DNA from 3 places in the Mesorhizobium sp. M0491 genome. Region 2 is predicted to be linked to each of the others. Evidence: riboswitches for the same ligand, from Rfam matches in the RefSeq annotation. Region 2 holds a riboswitch; each other region holds the start of a gene.
The links. Region 2 has a riboswitch for thiamine pyrophosphate ahead of NKI69_RS15990 (YkoF family thiamine/hydroxymethylpyrimidine-binding protein). Riboswitches for the same ligand answer to the same signal wherever they lie in the genome.
Positions count from the first base shown of each region.

Region 1: another riboswitch for thiamine pyrophosphate. It lies ahead of thiC (phosphomethylpyrimidine synthase ThiC); the one in region 2 lies ahead of NKI69_RS15990 (YkoF family thiamine/hydroxymethylpyrimidine-binding protein).
Region 3: another riboswitch for thiamine pyrophosphate. It lies ahead of thiB (thiamine ABC transporter substrate binding subunit); the one in region 2 lies ahead of NKI69_RS15990 (YkoF family thiamine/hydroxymethylpyrimidine-binding protein).

Region 1 is NZ_JAMYRE010000004.1:311,512-319,077, forward strand. It holds gene thiS (sulfur carrier protein ThiS) at 1-44, opposite strand, end outside; gene thiO (glycine oxidase ThiO) at 13-1,014, opposite strand; gene thiC (phosphomethylpyrimidine synthase ThiC) at 1,011-2,846, opposite strand; TPP riboswitch at 2,950-3,066, opposite strand; partial or broken gene NKI69_RS07160 (ATP-grasp domain-containing protein) at 3,290-4,593, opposite strand; gene hemA (5-aminolevulinate synthase) at 5,164-6,375, opposite strand; gene NKI69_RS07170 (GntR family transcriptional regulator) at 7,224-7,566, shown strand, end outside.
Region 2 is NZ_JAMYRE010000011.1:72,415-79,980, reverse strand. It holds gene NKI69_RS16015 (glycosyltransferase family 39 protein) at 1-13, shown strand, start outside; gene msrA (peptide-methionine (S)-S-oxide reductase MsrA) at 127-645, shown strand; gene NKI69_RS16005 (hypothetical protein) at 671-904, shown strand; gene NKI69_RS16000 (formyltransferase family protein) at 1,035-2,066, shown strand; gene NKI69_RS15995 (RodZ family helix-turn-helix domain-containing protein) at 2,111-2,431, opposite strand; TPP riboswitch at 2,627-2,740, shown strand; gene NKI69_RS15990 (YkoF family thiamine/hydroxymethylpyrimidine-binding protein) at 2,731-3,339, shown strand; gene NKI69_RS15985 (ABC transporter permease) at 3,435-4,196, shown strand; gene NKI69_RS15980 (ABC transporter ATP-binding protein) at 4,193-4,960, shown strand; gene NKI69_RS15975 (ABC transporter substrate-binding protein) at 4,953-5,972, shown strand; gene NKI69_RS15970 (methyltransferase family protein) at 6,149-6,844, shown strand; gene NKI69_RS15965 (hypothetical protein) at 7,221-7,566, shown strand, end outside.
Region 3 is NZ_JAMYRE010000015.1:187,038-194,603, reverse strand. It holds gene NKI69_RS20975 (ABC-F family ATP-binding cassette domain-containing protein) at 1-836, opposite strand, end outside; gene NKI69_RS20970 (thiamine diphosphokinase) at 838-1,497, opposite strand; TPP riboswitch at 1,585-1,699, shown strand; gene thiB (thiamine ABC transporter substrate binding subunit) at 1,743-2,741, shown strand; gene thiP (thiamine/thiamine pyrophosphate ABC transporter permease) at 2,985-4,604, shown strand; gene thiQ (thiamine ABC transporter ATP-binding protein) at 4,597-5,388, shown strand; gene NKI69_RS20950 (M48 family metalloprotease) at 5,645-7,114, shown strand; gene NKI69_RS20945 (RNA polymerase factor sigma-32) at 7,139-7,566, opposite strand, start outside.

The DNA of each region.
Region 1 (7,566 bases), on a different contig from region 2:
GTGGTGGCAACCTCATGCGCTTCGCCGTTGACGATCAGTTTCATGAGCAAGCTCCTTAGTTCTGTCTTGACTGAAAACCAGGTCGGCAGCCTGGCGCGCCATGGCGGGAGCCAGGAGAAAACCGTGACGATAGAGCCCGTTGATCGCGATGATTTCGCCGTTCGTTTCGACGCGCGGCAAATTGTCGGGAAAGGCTGGGCGGACGCCGACACCGGTTTCAACGATATCGGCCTCGCCAAAGGCCGGGTGGAGGGCATAGGCGGTACCCAGCAGCTCCATCATGGAACGCGCCATCACCGGTCCGGCACTCTGGCTTTCAATCATCGTCGCTCCGATCATGAAACGGTGATCGGTGCGCGGCACGGCATAAAGCGGAAAGCGTGGATGAAGCAAACGGACCGGCCGCGACAGCGAGACATCAGGCGTGCGAAGGATCAGCATTTCGCCGCGAACACCGCGCAGCCTGTCATCGGCCGCTGCCATTCCCATGCAGTCTATCTGACGGGCGAAACCCGAAACAGGCCGGGCGTCGCAGCCGAAGTGGAATTTGACACCCATGGTCGCAAGCTTGTCATGAAGTGCCGCCATCGCCGGGCGTGGGTCGAGGTGAGCCTCGTCGGGGAAGAGCAATCCGCGGCGGAAGCGGCGGGCTAAGTCGGGCTCCAGCAAGGCAATTTCATCTTCCTCGACACGCCGATAGCCCGTCGTGCGGCTGGCGAACCGGTCGAGCTCGCCCGCATCGCGCGGCGCGGCCAAGACCAGCGTTCCCCGTCGTGCTACCAAGCCTGGCGTTGCGGCGTCCCACCAGTCGGCGGCGTCGCGTCCGAGATCCAGCACCGGCTGCTCGGCGCTTTCACGCTCGCACCACGGCGCCAACATGCCACCGGCGAACCACGACGCATTGCCTCCAAGGGCAGGCCTTGTCTCGGCAACGGTAACCGCCGCGCCGCGTGCGGCGAACTCGAAGGCGGCGGTGAGGCCGGCAACGCCCGCCCCTTTGACCAAGACCTTCATGATGGCTCACGTGGCTGAGATATGAGCGGTGCGCCGGTCTCGTCCGCCGGCAGGTAGAGATCGCCGCCCTCGCGGTATTTCGCCGCCATCGCCGCCATGCCCTCTTTCTGTGCCTCGGCGCGGATGTCGTGAGAGATACGCATGGAGCAGAATTTCGGTCCGCACATCGAGCAGAAATGCGCCACCTTGTGCGCCTCCTTGGGCAAGGTCTGGTCGTGGAAGGACCGCGCGGTTTCCGGGTCGAGCGACAGATTGAACTGGTCCTCCCAGCGGAACTCGAAGCGCGCGCGGGAAAGCGCATCATCCCTGACTTTCGCTGCCGGATGGCCCTTCGCCAGGTCGGCGGCGTGGGCGGCTATCTTGTAGGTGATCACGCCGATCTTGACGTCGTTGCGATCGGGAAGGCCGAGATGCTCTTTCGGCGTGACGTAGCAAAGCATTGCGGTGCCGAACCAGCCTATCATGGCGGCACCGATGCCGGAGGTGATGTGGTCATAGCCCGGCGCGATGTCGGTCGTCAGCGGGCCAAGCGTGTAGAACGGCGCCTCACCGCAGACGGCGAGCTGCTTTTCCATGTTCTCCTTGATCTTGTGCATCGGCACGTGGCCGGGGCCTTCGATCATTACCTGGCAATCCTTCGCCCAGGCGATCTGCGTCAGTTCGCCGAGCGTTTCCAACTCGGCAAATTGCGCCGCGTCGTTCGCATCGGCGATCGAGCCTGGACGAAGACCGTCGCCGAGCGAGAAGGAGACGTCGTAGGCTCTGGCGATGTCGCAGATCTCGGCGAAGTGCTCGTAGAGGAAGCTTTCCCGGTGATGGTGCAGGCACCATTTTGCCATGATCGAGCCGCCGCGCGAGACGATACCCGTGACCCGGTCAACGGTCAGCGGGATGTAATGCAGCCGCACGCCGGCGTGGATGGTGAAATAGTCGACGCCTTGCTCGGCCTGCTCGATCAGCGTGTCGCGGTAGACCTCCCAGGTCAGGTCCTCGGCAATGCCGCCAACCTTCTCGAGCGCCTGGTAGAGCGGCACCGTGCCGATCGGCACCGGCGCGTTGCGGACGATCCATTCGCGGATGTTGTGGATGTTGCGGCCGGTCGACAGGTCCATCACCGTATCGGCGCCCCAGCGGATCGCCCAGACCATTTTTTCGACCTCTTCGGCCATCGATGATGTGACGGCGGAGTTGCCGATGTTGGCGTTGATCTTGACCAGGAAATTGCGGCCGATGATCATTGGCTCGCTCTCGGGATGGTTGATGTTGGCGGGGATGATCGCCCGTCCGCGCGCCACCTCGTCACGCACGAATTCGGGCGTGACGAAATCGGGCAGCGTCGCGCCGAAAGCCTCGCCGTCGCGCTCAAGCTTGCCGCGTAGGATCTCGCGACCAAGGTTCTCGCGGATGGCGACGAACTCCATTTCTGGCGTGATGATGCCGGCGCGCGCATAGGCAAGTTGGGTCACCGCCTTGCCCTGCTTGGCCTTGAGCGGCCGATTGCGTATCGGAAATTCCGGTGTCAGGCGCTCGCCGGTGGCGAATCCGTTGTCCTCCGGCCGGACATGGCGGCCGTCGCAGCCCTCGACATCGCCGCGCGCCAAGATCCATTCGTGGCGAAGCCGGGCCAGGCCTTTTTCGATGCTGGTTTCGACAGCCGGATCGGTATAGGAGCCCGACGGGTCGTAGACGGTGACGGGCGGTTCGCCGGCTGTCGGATGGACGGAGATTTCGCGCATCGGCACCCGGATCTGCGGGTGGATGGCACCGGGCTTGTGGATCTTACGCGAAGCAGGCAGCGGTCCCGTTGAGACGGCTGGGGTGAGGGCATTCATCTTGAGGCTCCTTTGCTCATGCATTGGAGACCCAGTTCTGTGCCGGAAGGATGAAAAGACGCTTCTGTCGACCTGCCGAAACAGGACCTCGGGCGTGAACTCCCGCAGAGCGCTTGCACCGTCCCTACGCCAGTATGAACTGGATCAGGTTCAACGGGTCACTGCGCCGCGAAAGCCAGCAGTATCTCAGCCCCTTGCCGGGACTCCCCTGGTGAATGCCTCAAGTTGAACGGGCCGGGGTTGTCTTGTCAAGCGCGTGTTCGTCCTGCGGCGGCGGTGGGCGGCAATCAAATTGGGGCCAAATTGGGCCGACGGCCTCGCCACGGGTCGCGGAGAAGTTCCGCGGGAGACAAGGCAGGTGTGGCCAAAGCTGCATTTGCCTCGTCAAACTTGATGTGACATTGACGTAGACGGAACTGCTGCGTTTCAAGGATCTTAAGCCGTCAATGCCTGATCGGAACAGAACTGGTGGGCCGCCCGAACGCCCCACAAACATCGTGCTCTCGATCACCTCTTATTGTCGCCGGAAAAGGGGTGATCGACCAATCGATCAAGTCGACCGCTCGCTGAAGGGCGCCCTCGGTTTCAGCACGGCTGGGCGAAGTGGCAATGACATGTCCAATCCAGTCTCGGAAATCCCCCTTCCTGACGATCGGTGTCTTGGGTTCAACATTCAATTTGACCTCGGCCACACCTGATATAGCAGCTGCCTGAGTGTCGCCACCAATCCAGTCCAGGGTGCCATCTTGATCAGGAAGCAGGAATCGCGCGGCCGCAGTATGCGAATGCTTTTTGCGCAGATCCCATTCCCCGCCAATGACAAGCTTGATGTGCTCGGCGACGAGGTCGACACCGTAAGCTAACTGGACCAGTTGAGGGTCGGGCGCGCCACTAAGACGCGGATTAACTTCAATGACAACTGGACCGCGTTTCGTGCACCGGAGTTCAACGTTAGTTGGCCCCAGCCAAGGCCGAGAGCCCGCAAACAGCTCAGCGAAACATCGGCGATGCGCTCACGCTCCTGATCGGTTAGCAGGGCCGGATACGTCACCTCACGTATGACGAAATGGGGGAGGGGACCAAAGTCATTGGCGCAAATCGCAACGACCTCATTCCCCATAACATTAATGCTATAGAACGGGCCCTGTGCGAATTCTTCGACGAGTATTTTCGGTGTAGACCGCCATATGTGCTTTCCGCCCAATAGATAGGTCGTATGTTCGGCTACGTCTTCGAGGCTGCGGCACAATCGGACACCCATGCTGCCGCTGCCTACTGCCGGCTTAAGAATCACGGGCAGGCCGATCTCTGCAGCCGAGCTTTCTACCTCCGCCGCATTCGTTGCCAACCGATAAGCCGGTATTGGAACGCCGGCCTGCGCGAGGAGTTGGCGTTGCTTGAATTTGTCGCAGCTTCGTTCAATCGATTCAGGGTTCGGTCCCGGTAGATCGAAATGCCGGCAAAGCTTGCCAACTGTCGCATAGATCGATTCATGGTCCCCGGCAAAGCCAGTAATGCCAGCAATGTCGTGGGTAGCACGCAGCCGCGAACTTTCGCGGACCAACGCTTCGAGATTGCCAGTGTCGACACGGATTGCCTCAACGTTTTCCGCCGAAAGATAGTCGTACCGAGGTGGATCAGCCGTCAGAGTAATTGGATGAAGACCAAGACACTGAGCCGCTTGGACGTATAGCTGACCAGTACCCCTATGGCCTTCGACCAATATGAGCGCTCTTCTTCTTACCATTGCTGTTAATCCCGATGTTGCGTGCTGGCGGCGGTCCGAGGGTACCGGCGTCACTTTTGGAGCCGTGCCGGACCTCAGACTCGCGGTGCCGTACCATTGTCAACGACTGACGGTTGTAAAAATCTTGTAAATTGATTTGAAGGATCTGTTGCAGCGTTGTTGATTAGGGCGGCGTCGGAGGCTTGCTCCGTTCAAACCAGGTTAGCTGGGGTTGGTGTGTGATCCCGTGGGCCTGGGCGTGACCTACCTCTCGGGTAGGGCACGCCAAGCCACATCAAACTCGCAGCACAAGAACATGCGCTCTGGTCATACCGGCTCATCGTGAGCCCTGAATCTGGAACCGGCCCGATGTGTAAGCAGCGAGTCGTCAAACGGCCCCATTCAATCATGGAGTCACATCATTTAAGATCGCGAAAGCTGTCATTGCGGGTTACGGAACTGCTTTCCGATGACATTCGAAGATGCGATCGGGCGTCAGAACCGGATCGCGGACCGCCGCATCCACCTCGGCGAGCCCGGCTAATATAATCAGGTCTGAGGCTGCGCGCCCTGTCGTTCCCAGCATTTACATTAGGCAGCCTTGCCAAGATTGTCCCGCAGCAGAACCTGCCTGAGCGCATCGACGAACGTCCGAATATCTGTCGTACTATGGGCAGGCGTAACCGTCACCCTGAACCGCTCGGTTCCCACCGGAACACTCGGCGCCAGAATTGGCTGAACGTATATTCCATGCTGATCCAGAAGCTGGCGGGACGCTTCCTTGCAACGGAATGGATCACCAATAAGCACAGGAATGATGTGGCTTCGGGTCGGCATGACGGGGATGCCCGCCTCTTTCAGCAATCCGATTAAAAGTTTCGTTTTCCGGTGCAGATCAATTCGTTCTGAATCTGAATCGCGAAGATGGCGCAGCGCTGCCAGCGCACCAGCCGCCAGCGCTGGCGCAAGCGCCGTGGTGAAAATGAAACCGATCGAGAAGCTTCGTATGCTGTCAACAATGGAGGCAGGTCCGGTCACATAACCCCCCATCGAGCCGAACGCCTTACCTAGCGTCCCTTCGATGATGGTTGGACGATCCATGATGCCAAGTTCCGCGGCAATGCCGGCGCCTTTCGGACCGTACATTCCCGATGCATGAACTTCATCCAGAAACGTCATTGCGCCAAATTCGTCCGCCATGTCACAGATATCTTTGATCGGTGAAATGTCACCGTCCATTGAATATACCGATTCAAAAACAATGATCTTGGGTCTTGCAGGATTTACACTGCGCAGAAGCTCCCGCAAATGCGCAACGTCGTTATGCCGGAAGACGCGCTTTTCGGCCCGGCTGTTGCGGCATCCACTAATAATTGAAGCGTGGTTGTGCTCGTCAGAAAAAATAATTGTGTCCGGCATCAAAGATGCCAATGTACTCAAGGATGAATCGTTTGAGCTGAAGCCGGAAACAAAAATCAATCCTGCTTCCTTATTGTGGAAATCTGCAAGCTCCCGCTCGAGCAACACGTGGTAATGGTTGGTGCCACCAATGTTGCGGGATCCTCCCGATCCTGCGCCGTTGGCATCGACGGCGCGCTTCATTGCCGATAGCACTTTGGGGTGCTGCCCCATACCGAGATAATCATTAGTGCACCAAATGGTTATCTCTTTTCGGCCGTCGGGCCTATTGAGCCAGGCCTTTGGGAAGTTGCCAGACTGACGCTCCAGATCGGCAAATTCACGATACCCGCCACGGCCTTTGAGTTGCTCGATTCTTCCGGCGAAATACTGCACATAATCCAAATCAATCTCCTGTTGGGAAGCCGTTTTTCGGCGCGCTCAGTGCTGCTTCACAGCGCACCTGCGCCGGCCCATCGCGTCGCATCCCTCGACAAGCACCAGCAAGATTGGATTTCGACTACGCGCTTGATCCTGCGGGGGTTTCGGCCGCTCCAGCTAATCGGGTAACGCGCCCCAAAGTGCAAGTGAAGAGAATGTTAAATCTATTTATTACTGAAATGTCTGAAATTGCATAGTGTCGCAAGGGATTTCATAATTCTGGCCAGTCGTCGTTCAATTCCTGTCGCGGCCTTGTCAGAGCTGCGCTCGGCGGGCTTTCGGGCCCGAGAGCCGCAATGCGCGAGGGCCGCGTCTTGTCGCGCAACAGCCCTTGAAGCCCTTCTGCGGCGAAACGCTCTGCAAACGCCATACGCAGCTTTTGGACGTGCTGGCCTGCCGGATCATCTTGACGGTGCCGACGTCATCGTCGGTCCAGCCGGTTCGGAGTCGCCTCAGAATCGGAAATTTCTGCCCATCAGACTGGAAATTGACATGTAAGCTTCCCGGCTCCTTCAGATGTCATCATCTCTCGCACACCAACTCATGCCACGCAGATGAGATCGCGCCTTTTTTGTCGTCACATTCCATTGTCAGAATCGGAAAAGAAGGGTCTCCTTGTTTTTTTTATGAAACAAAATTTTCACAAATATTATGAAACGGACATGTTTGCTGCAGACAATTAACGTGCACGTACTTGTCTGCCGCTGAATAACAAAATATAGGCAGCGATTATAACTTATAAACGTAGTGAAACGCGTCAATCGACATTTCCGTAGAGCTGCAGCACAGACGAGGGGAGTCCCATGGGCCCTATGAAGATGCAGCCCGAGGAGATGGGCAGCCTGTCCGCGCGGATTTACAGCAAGGTGCGGGATGGCTTGATCATCGGCAATTTCGCGCCGGGCGATCGTCTCCTTATGCAGGATCTTGCCGAGCAGCTCGGAACCAGCATTACGCCGGTGCGCGAAGCCTGTCTGCGGCTCGTCAGCGAGCAGGCGCTCGAGTTGCGCTCCGGCAGGTTCGCCGCGGTGCCAGACCTCAGCCGCGCCCGCTACATTCAGATCAAGCTGATCCGCGTGGCACTTGAAGGGCTTGCGGCAGAACACGCTGCCGACCATTTTGCCCCCGCCGATCTCGAACAGCTTGAGACCTTCC
Region 2 (7,566 bases):
AACGAGCAACTGAAGTAGATCCACCGCGTCCGCTGGACGAAGCAGGTGACAATGCCCATTTATGGCGAGACCACTTGCTTTTACGCAATTCCAGACGGAAAACCGCTACCTTTGAGGAGACGTGACATGGCGACTTCGACCGAACGTGCAGTCCTTGCCGGCGGCTGTTTCTGGGGCATGCAGGATTTGATACGGCGCTATCCCGGCGTCATCTCCACCCGTGTCGGCTACAGCGGCGGCGACGTGCTCAACGCCACCTACCGCAACCACGGCACCCACGCAGAAGCCATCGAGATCAATTTCGATCCGGCCATCATAAGCTTTCGCACGCTGCTGGAACGCTTTTTCCAGATCCACGATCCGACGACCCGCAACCGCCAGGGCAACGATGTCGGGACGAGTTATCGCTCGGCGATCTATTACACCAGCGACGAACAGAAGCGCGTCGCCGAGGACACCATCGCCGATGTCGATGCCTCGGGCCTGTGGCCGGGCAAGGTCGTCACCGAAGTCGCACCCGTTGGTCCATTCTGGGAAGCCGAGCCCGAGCATCAGGACTATCTGGAGAAATATCCCGACGGATACACCTGCCACTTCGTCAGGCCAGGCTGGAAGCTGCCGGTTCGCGAGACGGCGGTTTCGTAGATTTGCAACTGCGATTTGCCCTGCATTGCTGCTCGACGGTGTCGTCGAGCAGATCATCGCATCCAAACCCCTTTCGGTCAGCGCGGCTTGTCGCGTCGGTGAAGCCATCGAGCTTTCACCAATGTGCGAAAGCGCCCTTCGAACACCTTCGTCAACGGCGAATGCGGATGCGGTAGGCAAACACGGTCAGGCGGTTGACAGCCTGCCGTATCGCGGTCCAACTGCGCAGGAAGAGTTGATTTCGGGAGACGGGCCGTGAAAAAAGTTTACGAAAAGCCAGTGTTTGTAAAACGCGAGCGTCTTTCGGTTGTCACTGCCTTGGCATCGCCTTCCACTCAGCCGACCTGACAAGCTCGCCCTGACCTGTCGGCCCGTTTGAGCCGCCGAAGATGAGGCCGATCGAATCGACCGATCACTCGGAGCCGATCACAGCCGTTTTTGTCCTCGATATCTCTAACTATACGGGGCCTCTGCTCGCCGGCTGGCTAGAGGCTGGAAATGCAATTGGCGCGATCATCGTGCCCGGGTTCCGGCGTCGTCCCACCGGTTTCAGCATTGGCAATTTCCGGCGAAGGCTTCAACGCAAGCTGCTGCTCAGGCGGTTTATCGGTAACACGCCTGTCAAGTTGATCGAATTTGGCCGCCCTTACGATTGGAATGCGCTTGGTCGGCAATTGTCTGACGTCCGCGCCGATGTGCTGGTCTGCTACACTTTGCCTGTCTTGATCCCTCAAGAGGTTCTTGGCCATTTTTCCAAAGGCGGGGTCAACCTCCACCCGGCGCTGCTCCCCGACTATCGAGGGCCCCACCCGATCCAGCGCTTGGCCGTGGACGGCCGGCATGCGGCTCATGGCGGCGTCACGCTCCACAAGATGTCCGCCGGTTTTGACGAGGGTGACATTCTCGGGCAGGTGCCGTTTTCCGAAGCTGACTGGACATCGAGAGAAGCCCTGGTCGACAGCACGGCAACCGCTATGCGGATTCTGGTGAGCGAGGCGGTGCCGACCTACTGCCGGGGGCTGTTGTCAGGAATGCCGCAACCGAAAGGCGATTTCGTCTGGGCGCGGCTTCAGCCCAGCCACCTGATAATCTCGCCGGCCATGTCGGTCGAGCATGTTGTACGGCTATGGCATGTGCTTGGCCTTCTGCCAGGCATCTATCTTGAAATCGGAACGCGCAAAGTCAGGCTGGGATTCCAGATCAGAAGGCTGGGGCCCTGCACAGGAAAGGCCCCGGTCAGGCGGTGGGGAACAGTGGAATTTGATCTCGCCAACGGTCGGGTCCTGTATTTTACCTACGGTAGAGTGCTCAAACGGCTGCTCAATTCGAAACACCTATTTTCGCGCCCGCCCGCCGGGAGACCCGCTCCAGAAATCCGGCTGTTCGGCAAAGCGAGTGCTGCGGACCAGAAAAACGGATGAAGTCGCTGGGCGATGCCCAGCGGCTTCATCCGTTTGCGACGTGGTTACTTGCCACAATGATTATCGTTTACCGTTGGCGCCGTCGCGTTACCATCGGCGTCCGGCTGCGCGCCTTGCGGGTTGGTCGGGCAATTCTGATCCGCGTTCGAATTCATGTCCCCTACCGTGCCAGTCGTGCTGTTGGTCGTGCCCGGGTCGACAGTGTCCGGCTCGATCGTATTCGGGGAAGCCGGCGTGTTCGGCTCAACCGTCACCGACTTGCCGCTGCCGCTTCCATTTGCGTTGTTGCTGCCGGCGCTTTGCGCCATGGCTGACGTGGCCAGACCAATGGTGAGAACCGAAGCTGCGAGGATTTTCATGAACATGGTTTGTCTCCATTTCTGTGAAGTCGTCGCTTATTTTCTACGAAAGTGATCGCGTTGCGACTGTGGGGACAACCGGTCGCGGCGGCGAAGGTTCCCGACAAAATTCCGCTCAGGCGCACCGTGACTGGCGCAATGCTTTTGGCGCAGTGCTCTGAAAAAACGGCTTTCCCTTGAACTCGAATGATGCTTTAAGGCGCACATCCACAGGGGTGCTCCGTACGGTCGGGGCTGAGACGGGGGCGGCAAGCCCACAGACCCTAGAAGCTGATCTGGGTAATACCAGCGGAGCGAGGCGGGCGATGTTTTCAGGCGCACAGATTTCCCTATACCCCATGACCGACGATTTCGTCGGTGTCATTCTTGGCGCGCTCGGTGCGCTCGATCCCTGGCGCGACAAGCTCAGGATCGAGACCGACGACATCTCGACCTTGCTGGTCGGGTCGCCCGAAGTGCTGTTTCCCGCCATGCGCGACCTCTTCGTGGCGGCGGCACGTAGCGGCAAACATTGCGTGTTGTCGGCCACCATCTCGCGCGGGTGCCCTGGCGAGCCGGATGATCCGATCTGCCGCTCCGATGCACTTGGCGGGCCTGTCGGGCCACTCGGCCCGCGCAAGGATGCGGCCATCGCGGCGGTGCGCAATGCTGCTGCCACCGGCCAGCCGGCGGCGGCGCAGTTCTCGCTCTATGTGATGGGCACCGACGACCACATGGACGAGATCTACGGCTGCATCGATTTTCTCAAGCAGTCCGGCGTCTATGAGCGTTCCAAGCATTTCTGCACGAAACTGCGCGGTGATGCCGGTGCGATCTTTTCGGCGCTGGACGAGGCCTTCTGCCGCTTCGGACCAGGCGCCGGCCACGTAACCCTCGACGTCACGGTCTCGGCCAACAGCCCGTCGGCTGTCTGAAGCTGCCGCCGCCTCCGCGCGGCCGTCAAAGGTTATCTCCCGTGGTCTCATCATCATTCGCTTCGCGCCCGATCGCGGGCCTTCTTGTCAAGGCAATGCCGGCCATGATCTCGGTCGGTTTGCTCCTAGTGGCGTGGGAGCTTTATGCCACCTATTCCGGCATCAGGCCGACGATACTGCCGGCGCCGTCGCGCGTTTTCGAGCAAGCGCTGCTCAATCGCCAGGCGCTGGCCGACAACGCCATTCCGACCATCGGCGCCACGCTGCTCGGCTTTGCCTGTTCGCTCAGCGCCGCCTTCGTGCTGTCGATGCTGGTCGACTTCTTCCAGCCGCTGCGGCGTGCGCTGTTTCCCGTCTTAATCGTCAGCCAGACCTTGCCGCTGGTGGCCATCGCGCCGCTGGTGGTGCTGTGGTTCGGCTTCGGGCTGGCGCCCAAGATCATGCTGGTGGCGCTGGTTACCTTCTTTCCGATGCTGGTTGCATTGGTCGAGGGTTATGAGTCGACCGAGGCCGAGATCGGGCAAATGCTGCGCGCCATGGGGGCAGGGCGCTGGCGCATCTTCGTGCTGGCACGGCTGCCTTCGGCGCTGCCCTATTTCTTCGCTGGCTTGAGGATCTCCATCACCTACGCCGTGGTCGGCGCGATCTTCGCCGAATATGCGGGGGCCGCGAAGGGGCTGGGCATCTACATGCTCAACGTCAAGAACAATTTCCGTCCTGACCTGGTTCTTGCCGCCGTCGGAGTGAGCGCTGCCCTGACCCTTGTCCTGTTCGGGTTGACTGTACTGCTGCAGCGCCTTGCGATGCCCTGGGAGCGGGCCGGCAAGGAAACCGCCGGGAAGGGAGCCTGGCGATGAGCCGGCTGGAACTGCGGTATGTGCGCAAGGCGTTCGGTGGGCTCGACGTGCTGGCCGATATTTCGCTTAGCGTCGGCGCTGGTGAATTCGTCTCGATCCTTGGACCCTCGGGCGCCGGCAAATCGACGCTCTTCCAGCTTCTGACCGGCGCCGAGCATGGCGAGGGCGAGATGTTGTTCGACGGCGCGCCGCTCGACGACCACGGCAGGCATTTCGCCTTCATGCCGCAGCGTGACGCGCTGATGCCGTGGCGGCGCATCCTCGACAACGCGACGCTCGGGCTCGAAGTCCAAGGCATGAGGAGACAGGCGGCGCGGGTGCGCGTTGCGCCGTTGTTTGCCGAATTCGGGCTTGCCGGCTTCGAGCGGCATTTTCCAGCGCAACTGTCCGGCGGTATGCGCCAGCGCGCGGCCTTGCTGCGCACGGTGGTGCAGCAACGCGACATGCTTTTGCTCGACGAGCCGTTCGGCGCGCTCGACGCGCTGACCCGCACGGCCATGCAGCGCTGGCTGGAACAGATGTGGCGGCATCATCGCTGGACGGCGCTCCTGATCACCCATGACGTGCGCGAAGCCGTGTTCCTGTCCGACCGCATCTATGTGCTGTCGGCGCGCCCGGCCCGCATCGTGCGTGAAATCAAGGTGCCGCTGCCGCGCCCGCGCAGCCTTGGCGGCGATGCCGCGCGCCAGGCAAGTGCGCTCGAGGCCGAGATTCTCGACATCATCCTCAACGCCACCCCATCCAAAGGACACGATCATGATTGACTTGACGCGCCGGCAGGCCTTGTTGCTGACCCTTGCCACAGGCCTTCCGCTCATTGCCGGATCGGGGCGAGCCCAAGCACAATCGGCACAAAAGGTCACCGTTGCCCTCGACTGGACGGTCAACACCAACCACATCGGACTGTTCGTCGCCCGCGACAAGGGCTTCTATCGCGAGGCCGGGCTCGAGGTCGACATCCTGCCTTACAGCGATACCGGTGCGGGCACGCTGGTTGCAAATCGCGTCGCCGATTTCGGCATCAACGGCACCATCAGCCTGTTCACCCAGAGAACCGCCGGAGCGGACCTGAAGGGCGTCTATGCGGTGGTGCAATCGGAAACCGGCCGCGTGGTCTTCAATGCGGCCCGCAGCGAGATAGTAAGCCCGAGAAACCTCGACGGCCTGACCTATGGCGGCTTCGGCAGCGCCTGGGAAAACGCCCTGATATCGACCATCATCCGCCATGATGGCGGCAAGGGCAATTTCGAGACGGTGACGCTCGGCACCTCAGCCTATGAGGCGCTGGCCAATGGTTCGGTCGATTTCACGCTCGAAGTCTCGACCTGGGAGGGTGTCGACGCCGAGCTCAAGGGCGTCAAACAACGCAGCTTCGTCTATGCCGATTACGGCGTGCCTGACGAGCACACGACACTGATCTCTTCGAGCGAAGCCTATCTCCAGGCAAACTCCAAGCCTGCGGCCGCCTTTGTCCAGGCGACGCGGCGCGGCTACCAGTTCGCGGTCGATCACCCCGAAGATGCGGCAGCCCTGCTGATCGCGGCCAACAAGGATGCGTTGACCAATCCGGCGCTGATCCACGCCTCGCTGAAGGCGCTGATCGACGGCCATTATCTGCGCAGCCAAAGCGGCGCCATCGGGACGATGGATCCAGCCAAGATGGAAGCGATCGGCGGCTATCTCTTCGCGTCCGGCATTTTGCGTGATGCCGACGGCAAGCTGGTTGCTCAACGCCCGGATTTCGGGAGCTATTTCCGCAACGACTATCTGAGCTAGTCTGGCAAAACCAAATGAAATGGGTCGCCAGTCTATTTCTGGACGACCGCGTGGAGCAGGGTCGTCTGGATGTGGCACCCTGGCTCCCCGACAGCCAGTTTAAACACCGATCTGATCTTGTTGATTAACTGCCCGGCAATGGTTGCGTGCAAAGGTCGCCTCGAGGGATCATCGGGGTGTTTGCATTGCTCATATCAAAAAGCGAGGCGCTTTCGCACGTCAGTGACGGCAGGATTTTGTCCGCAGCCCGAAAGCGCGAAATCCTGGTGGATTTGCGCGAAGGTTTCTTTCGGATCTGCGCGCTGGCCTTCGCGGGCATGTTCGTCTACCGCGGCGTATATCACCTGATGCTCGACCCGACCCGCATCAATGTGGCGCTGGTGGCAATTTCCGAGATCCTGACCTTTACCTGGCTGCTTCTGTCGCGGCGACCGCAGGTACGCGACTGGAACCCGCTGACGGTGGTTGTTTCGGTGGTCGCCAGCTTCGGTGTCGGCTTCATCGACCTGCAACCGGGCGTGGCCATCATCCCGGTCTATGCCGCTGCGCCGCTGCAAGTCCTGGCGTTGGGGTTCGTGATCTGGGGGAAGATATCGCTAGGGCGTTCTTTCGCCATTCTGCCAGGCAATCGCGGCGTGATGACCGACGGTGCCTACCGCCTGGTGCGGCACCCGATCTATGCCGGATACCTTGCCGGTCATGTCCTGTTCCTGCTGTCGGCCTTTTCCTTCTACAATCTTGCTGTCTACGCCGCGATCACCTTCTTCCAGGTTCATCGCATCCTGCGCGAAGAGGCGCTGTTAGCCGCCACGCCGGAATACCGGGACTATATGAAGCGCGCCCACTACAGGCTGTTCTACGGGATCGTCTGACAAGCGGGCCGGCGCAGAATCGTTCGGCCTGCAATCACGCTTGCACTCTCTCACTCCCGCATCCGGCCGCCGATAGACTCTGGCCACTTGCAATCATCGCGGCGGTCTTGCTGATCTTGCGAGAGGCCTATCCATGTCCAGCGCGGTGTGCGGCATGGAGCAGAGTAACGTCCGATCGCCAATGCCTTACGAATTGTTCGTGTAAAGAACAATTATTCAAACTTTAATATCATTTTGTTTCAGAAATTTTGTTGATGTACACCACGCCTCAGGTTCAGTATTCTCTCTCTGAAACTGAAATTCACCACCTCGCGTAGTTGATCTTGCAATCGGCCTCTCGCCAATTGCTTTAGCGCAACGACAACAGGAGAGTGTTATGGCTCACACCATCAAGACAGTCGCCAATATGTTGGCGGGTAGTGCGGTAATTTTAGCTCTTTCCCTGCCCGCCAATGCTGCGGGAATCGGCCTTGGCGTTGGTGCCTCGGTGGGTGGTAGCGGCGGCGTCAATGCCGGTGTCGGGGCTTCCGTTGGCGGCAGTGGCGGCATCAGTGCCGGAGTGGGCGCCTCGGTCGGCGGCAGCGGTGGTGTAAATGCCGGTGCCGGTGCCAATGTTGGCGGCTCGAGCGGTGTCAATGCTGGTCTCGGCGCTTCGGTCGGCGGCAGCAACGGCATCAATGCCGGCGCGGGCGCCAACATCGGAGGGTCTGGCGGCATTACGG
Region 3 (7,566 bases), on a different contig from region 2:
CCGGACTCGGCGGCGTCGCTCGCCACCATGGTCGCCGACCCTTCGGCACCGCGATGGCCGCGAAAACGCTGGCGCATGGTCTGCAACTCGCCGAGCCGGCGCATGTTTCGCTTGCGCCGCGCCGTCACGCCGTAGCGCAGCCAATGCTCTTCGCGAACGATCTGGCGGCCGAGTTTATGCTGCTCGCGCTCTTCTTCCTCCAGGACCAGGTCGCGCCATTCCTCGAAATGGCCAAAGCCCTTGTCCAGCCTGCGGGTCTGGCCGCGATCGAGCCAGATGGTGGCGCGCGACACACGTTCGAGAAAGCGGCGGTCGTGCGAGATGACGATCAGTGCCGAGGAGGTGCGGATGAGTTCTTCTTCCAGCCATTCGATGACCGAGAGGTCGAGATGGTTGGTCGGCTCATCGAGCAGCAGGATGTCTGGCTCCGGCGCCATCACGCGGGCAAGGGCAGCACGCCTCGCCTCGCCACCCGACAGATCATTCGGACGTTCCTCACCCGACAGTCCGAGATGCTCCATCAGATAGCTGGCTCGGTAGGGATCGTCGGCGGGGCCAAGCCCGGCCTCGACATAGGCGCGGACGGTGGCAAAGCCCTCCATGTCCGGCATCTGCGGCAAATAGCGGATAGTTGCCGAAGGCTGGCGGAACACCTCGCCGTCCTGCGGCTCGATCAGGCCAGCGGCGATCTTCAGCAGGGTCGACTTGCCCGACCCGTTGCGGCCGACCAGTGCGATCTTGTCGCCGGCCGAAGCCGTCAAGGCGGCGCCGTCGAGCAGCGGCGTGCCGCCGAAGGTCAGTTTTATCCCGTCGAGGTTGAGAAGAGGCGGGGCCATGTCAGCTTTCAGGTAAGGGATAGGGATGAGCGAGCAGCATCGCGCGGCCATGGCCGAGCGCGATTTCGAGGCGGCCCCCGGTCTTGTCGGACTTGACCTCGTTGGAGATGGTCAGCGACGAACCGAACACCACCTTGACGTGGTTCAGCGGCCATTTGGCGCCGGTGACGGTCAGGCCGGCGAGCTCGGAAAAGCCGAGCACCGAAAACAGCGTGCCATCGGCATAGTCGAAGCCGGCCATTCCGCGCAGCAGCGGGATGCCTTCCTGAGCGCCGCTGGTCAGGAGCACATCGGTCCCTGCTTCGGCCAGGCGCAAGGCAAGCGCCAGATGCAGGAAAGCGTGGTCGGCGCGCTTGCCGCCGAAAGCACCGGCGAGCACCAGGCGGGTCGCGCCGCGCTCGAGTGCGGCGGCAATGGCCAGTTCGCCATCGGTCTGGTCCTTTTCCGCCGGGAAGGTCCGGCGCGGCACGGCAGCGAGATCGTCAGGCAGCTCGGCTGGCACGGAATCGAAATCGCCCACCCACAGTTCGGGCACGAGACCCAGCAGCCGCGCATGCCCGATGCCGGCGTCGGCGGCGATGACGCGGGAGCCTTCGGCCTGGCGGTCGAGCCGTGGCGTGCGGATGAGATCGCCGCCAAGCAGGATGGTGAATGTGCTCATATCGTGTGGCCCTTACCAGCCCGGCACGGGAAACGGAAGGCGGCAAACTCCCACTTGCATGGGGGATCGGCCCGGCCTATGTGTCGAAACGCTCTAACGGGGTGCCGGACGCGATCTTCGCGGGCCGGCTGAGAGGCAGTCTCGCCAACCCGCTGAACCTGATCCGGTTTGTACCGGCGGAGGGATTAGACGTTTCGGACAGTCCGACGCCTCAATTCCTTTCAATTCGAACGAAGGAGGCGCCGATGCGCACGCTTTTATACGCTCTTGTTTCAGCAACGGTCGTGGCCTTGTCCGGGCCGGCCTTGGCCAAGGACAAGCTCACCGTCTACACCTATGATAGCTTCACCGCCGACTGGGGTCCGGGTCCCGTGGTGAAGAAGGAGTTCGAGGCCGAATGCGGCTGCGATGTAGAGTTCGTCTCGGTCGCCGACGGCGTCGCGCTGCTCAACCGCGTCAGATTGGAAGGCGCGTCGACCAAGGCCGATATCGTGCTTGGCCTCGACACCAATCTCACCGCCGATGCCAAGGCGTCAGGCTTGTTCGCGCCGCATGGCGGCGTAACTGATGTCAACGTGCCGGGTGGCTGGAGCGACGATACTTTTGTCCCCTTTGACTACGGATATTTCGCCGTCGTCTACGACTCCGAGAAGCTGAAGAACCCGCCGAAAAGCCTGAAAGAACTGGTCGAGGGCAGTGCCGATGACAAGATCGTCATCCAGGATCCGCGCACCTCCACGCCGGGCCTCGGTCTGCTTCTGTGGGTCAAGTCGGTCTATGGCGACAAGGCGCCCGAGGCCTGGGCCAAGCTCAAGGCGAAAGTGCTGACCGTGACGCCGGGCTGGAGCGAGGCCTATGGGCTGTTCACCAAGGGCGAGGCGCCGATGGTGCTGTCCTACACGACGTCGCCGGCCTACCACATGGTCGCCGAGAAGACAGAGCGCTATCAGGCAGCGTCGTTCGAGGAGGGCGAGTATTTGCAGATAGAAGTCGCGGGTATCACCACGGCGGGGGCCAAGAACCCGCTGGCGGCCAAGTTCATCGCCTTCATGACCGGGCCGAAATTCCAGGATGCCATCCCCGAGACCAACTGGATGTTCCCGGCCGGCAAGACCGACAAGCCGCTCAATCCGGCCTTCGACAAATTGGTCAAGCCGACCAAGACCTTGCTGTTCAGCCCCGACGAGGTCGCCGCCAACCGCAAGGCCTGGGTCGATGAGTGGCTGGCGGTGATGAGCAAGTAGGCTTGCGAGTTCTTTTGATGTTCGCGCCACTCCACCCCCCTCTGGCCTGCCGGCCATCTCCCTCTCAAGGGGGGAGATTGGCAGTGTCGTTGCTGGTTATAGTCCGGCAACGTTGGAGACTAGCGGAAGCATGGGTGGCGGCCGATCTCCCCCCTGGAGGGGGAGATGTCCGGCAGGACAGAGGGGGGCGCCAAGGAACGCAATCCTTTGTAATTGCCGCGATGGAAAGAATGGTGGTCCAGCGTGCAACGCGCGTCTGACCCCCGCATCACCGCTGGCACCCTCGCGCTCGCTGCAATCGCGCTGCTGATCGGCGGCGCGTTTGCCGGCCTGCTTTTCGAGGGCGCCCATGATTTCTCGGGCGCCTGGGCAGCCTTAGATCCCTATCTGCTTCGCGTCATTCGCTTCACGCTCTGGCAAGCGGCGCTCTCGACGCTGCTTTCGGTCATCCCGGCGCTGTTCGTGGCGCGCGCTCTGTCGCGACATCCACGTTTCTTCGGTCGCGCCTTCATCCTGCAGATATTCGCCGTGCCGTTGGCGCTGCCGGCTATTGTCGCAGCACTCGGCATCCTGGCGCTTTATGGCCGTGCCGGCTATTTCGCCGGCGTGTTTGCTGTGATCGGCGGGGGAAGCTGGCCGGGCATCTATGGCCTGTCCGGCATCCTCGTCGCCCATGTCTTCTTCAACCTGCCGCTGGCGACGCGGCTGTTCCTCGAGGCGCTGCAGACCATACCGGCCGACCAATGGCGGTTGGCGAGCCAGCTCGGCATGGCGGCGCGGCCGGCGTTCCGGCTGATCGAATGGCCAACGCTGCGCGCCGCACTGCCCGGCGTCGCCGGGCTGGTGTTCATGCTCTGCATCACATCCTTCACCATCGTGCTGACGCTCGGCGGCGGGCCGGCCGCGACGACGCTTGAGGTCGGCATCTACCAGGCGCTGCGCTTCGATTTCGATCCCGCGCGGGCCGTTACACTGACGCTGTTGCAGATCGCCTTGACCTTTATCGTTGTGCTGGCCCTGACGCGCCTGGGCGCCAATGTGGTCGGCGACACCAATTTGCCGGTCGCGCAACGCCGCTATCTCTCGGTCAATCGGAGCGAGACCTGGTTGAACGCGCTAGTCATCATCCTGGCGCTGCTGTTCGTCGTTGGGCCGATGGCGGCAACCGTGGTGGCCGGGTTGGGTGCGGACCTCGGCCGTTTGGCCAGCGAGGCCACCGTCCGGCAGGCAACGCTGACCAGCGCAGCGCTCGCCTTCCTGTCGGCGCTGCTTTCGGTGATGCTGTCGCTGGCGCTGACCATGGCGCGGCGGGCACTGGCGCTGAACCGCCGTGCCGGCGCAAAGACACTGCTCGAACGCGCCACCGATACAGGCGCCGGTTTTGTCCTTGTCGTGCCGCCGATCGTCGTCGGCGCTGGCTGGTTCCTGTTGCTGCGCCATGTCGGCGATGCCTTCGCCATCGCCCCGGTCATGGTCGTCACCGTCAATGCGGTGATGGCGATGCCGTTCGCCCTACGCGCCGTGCGTCCCGCCTATGATGCGGCGAGCGAGCGTCACGAACGGCTCTGCGCACAGCTCGGCATTGCGGGCTGGAACCGGCTGATGCTGGTCGACTGGCCGTCGCTGCGGCGACCGCTCGCCACGGCCTTCGCTTTCGCCATGGCGCTGTCGCTCGGCGATCTCGGTGTCATTGCCCTGTTCGGCAGTGATTCCGTGCAGACATTGCCCTACCTTCTTCTGGCACGGATGGGCAGCTACCGCACCGAGGATGCCGCCGGCCTGGCACTGCTGCTCGGCTTCGTCTGTCTCGCGTTGATCGTGGCGGCGCACTGGCTGGGAAGGGAGAAGGTCCGCGATGCGTGAGAGGGCGGCCAACAGGCTCGAAAAGGGCGCGCCGGTGCGGCTAGACAATGTGTCGTTCAGTTATGGCAGCTATGGCGATGCGCCACTTGTCTTCGACGTCGAGTTCGCCACGGCGAAGATCACCGCCATCATGGGTCCGAGCGGTTCGGGCAAGTCGACGCTGCTCAATCTGGTCGCCGGCTTCGAGACCCCACAATCGGGCCGCGTGCTGATCGGCGGGGCCGATGTCAGCGCCGAGCCGGCCTCGGCGCGGCCGGTGTCGATGGTGTTCCAGGAGAACAATCTCTTCGCGCATCTTTCCGTCGAGCAGAATGTCGGGCTCGGCCGCTCGCCCTCCCTGGGACTGACCGAGGCGGACCGCGTCGCGGTCGCCGAGGCGCTTGCGCGCACCGGTCTCGCGGGCAAGGAGAAACGCCTGCCGCGCGAGCTCTCCGGGGGCGAACGCCAGCGCGTCGCACTGGCCCGCGTGCTGGTGCGCGACCGACCGGTGTTGCTGCTCGACGAGCCCTTCGCTTCGCTCGGACCCGCTTTGCGCGACGAGATGCTGGATCTGGTTGCTGCCGTTCATGCCGAACGCGTCATGACGGTGCTATTTGTCACCCACCAGCCCGAGGATGCACGCCGCATCGGCGAGCACATGGTGTTTGTCGACAATGGGTTGGTGGCCGCAACCGGCAAGGCTGATGATTTCTTTACCGGGGCTGGTCCGGAGGCGTTCCGGCGCTATATCGGCGCGGGTGCTGGATATTCCACATCACGCGATGTTGCCCGGAAGCGGACATAATTTACGGTCAAACCGGCTCCAGGCGATGTGGCGTTTGCTTGCCATGACCGGGGGAGTGTGGCTAGGTCGCCCTACCGGTCCGGCACAGGCCGTGATTTGCCTGCAGTATCCGCCGCCCGCCCTAAGGGACGGGCACGGATGCTGCAGCAGTTTGAGATAGCGCATGACACGTTCCGAAGATCGCCCCCGATTTTCGTGGTCATGCGCCGGGACCCGAAAGGAAGCCGTTCTGGCGATCGGCGCTAACACATTGGGAATGAAACCGCTGGCGCGTTTTCTCGCGCTGGCCGGTTTTGCCGTGGCGTTGGCAAGCTGCCAGATGTTCACGCCGCCGGAAGTTCAGGAATCCGGCTTCCAGCCTTCCGACAAGCCGATCACGGTGGACAATGTCGGCGCCAACAACAAGCTCGCCGAATTGGCCAAGGCGCAGCACCCGCGCATCCTGGCGACTTATGGCGGTGAATATTCCGACCCCAAGCTCGAACGCATGGTCGCCAAGGTGGTCGGTAGTTTGACGGTGGTGTCCGCCAACCCGACACAGACCTATCGCATCACCATTTTAAATTCGCCCAACGTCAACGCATTCGCGCTGCCGGGCGGCTATCTCTACATCACCCGCGGCCTCCTGGCGCTGGCCAATGATTCGGCCGAGCTTGCCGCCGTCATCGCGCATGAGATGGGCCACGTCACCGCCAATCACGGCCTGCAGCGCCAGCAACTGGAGGCCGAGGAAGGCCTGGCCACCAAGGTGGTTTCGGACGTGCTCGGCGACAGCCCGACCGCCAAGGCGGCGTTGATCCGTGGCAAGCTGAGGCTGGCGCAATTTTCGCGCAACCAGGAGCTGGAAGCCGACGCCATCGGCATCAAATCGATCGGCCAGGCCGGCTACGATCCTTTCGCCGCAGGCCGCTTCCTTCAATCGATGTCGGCCTATACCGATTTCCGCTCGATCAGCGGCGCCACCGATGCCAGCCTGGACTTCCTGGCCACGCACCCCAACACGCCGCAGCGCATCGATCTGGCGCAGCGCCATGCCCGCCAGTTCGGCGCGCCGGGCGTCGGCACGCGCGACCGCGATTCCTTCCTCGCCGGCATAGACGGCCTGCTCTATGGCGACACACCCGAGGAAGGCTATGTGCGCGGCGAAACCTTCCTGCACCCGGGCCTTGGCGTGTCGTTCACGGTGCCGGACGGCTTCATCATCGACAATTCGGCGGCAGCGGTGACGGCCACCGGCCCCGGCGACATAGCGATCCGTTTCGATGGCGTTTCCATCGACAAGAACCGAGCGCTGACGGACTATATCCGCAGCGGCTGGGTGGCTGGTCTCGTCGACAGCAGCGTCAAGCAGGAAACCATCAACGGCAATGAGGCGGCGACCGCGCATGCCGGCGCCGAAGGCTGGCAGTTCGACATTGCGGTCATCCGCGCCGGCGGCCAGGTCTACCGGCTGCTGACCGCGGCCCCTTCCGCCAGCACGTCGCTGGACACGATCGCCCGCTCGGTCAGCGGCTCGTTCCGGATTTTGAGCGCTGCCGAAAAGGCGGCGCTGAAGCCGCTGCACATCCGCGTCGTCACCGTCCAGCCAGGGCAGACGATGGGTTCGCTTTCGGCGCAGATGGTCGGCGTCGACCGCAAGCTCGACCTGTTCCGCGTCCTCAATGCGCTGTCGCCCGGTGCCGCGGTTTCGGCCGGCGACAAGGTCAAGATCGTCACCGACAAGTAGGCGCCGCTGGACGCCTGCCGCCGTTCAGGCGGCAGTCGCGATGAACTCCGGATTCTGCTTCACCAATGCGACCTTGAGCTTTTCCATGGCGCGGGCCTCGATCTGGCGGACGCGTTCCTTGGAGATGCCGAGCGTTTCGCCGAGCGCTTCGAGTGTCGCGCCCTCGTCGTTCAGCCGCCGTTCCTCGATGATCCTCAGCTCCCGTGCGTTGAGCGCGCGAAGCGCCTCCCTCAGCCAGAGCGAGCGGCGCGCGACATCGATCTTGTCGCCGACGACCTCGTCGGGCAGCGGATCGTCCGAAATCAGGAAATCCATGCGCTCGGTCGAACCCGCATCGTCGGCAATAGGCATGTTGAGCGAGGAGTCGGGCGCCGAGAGCCGCGAATCCATCATCGCCACATCGGCTTCGGAGACGCCAAGCGCCTCCGACACCTCGCGATAGAGCGTGGCGT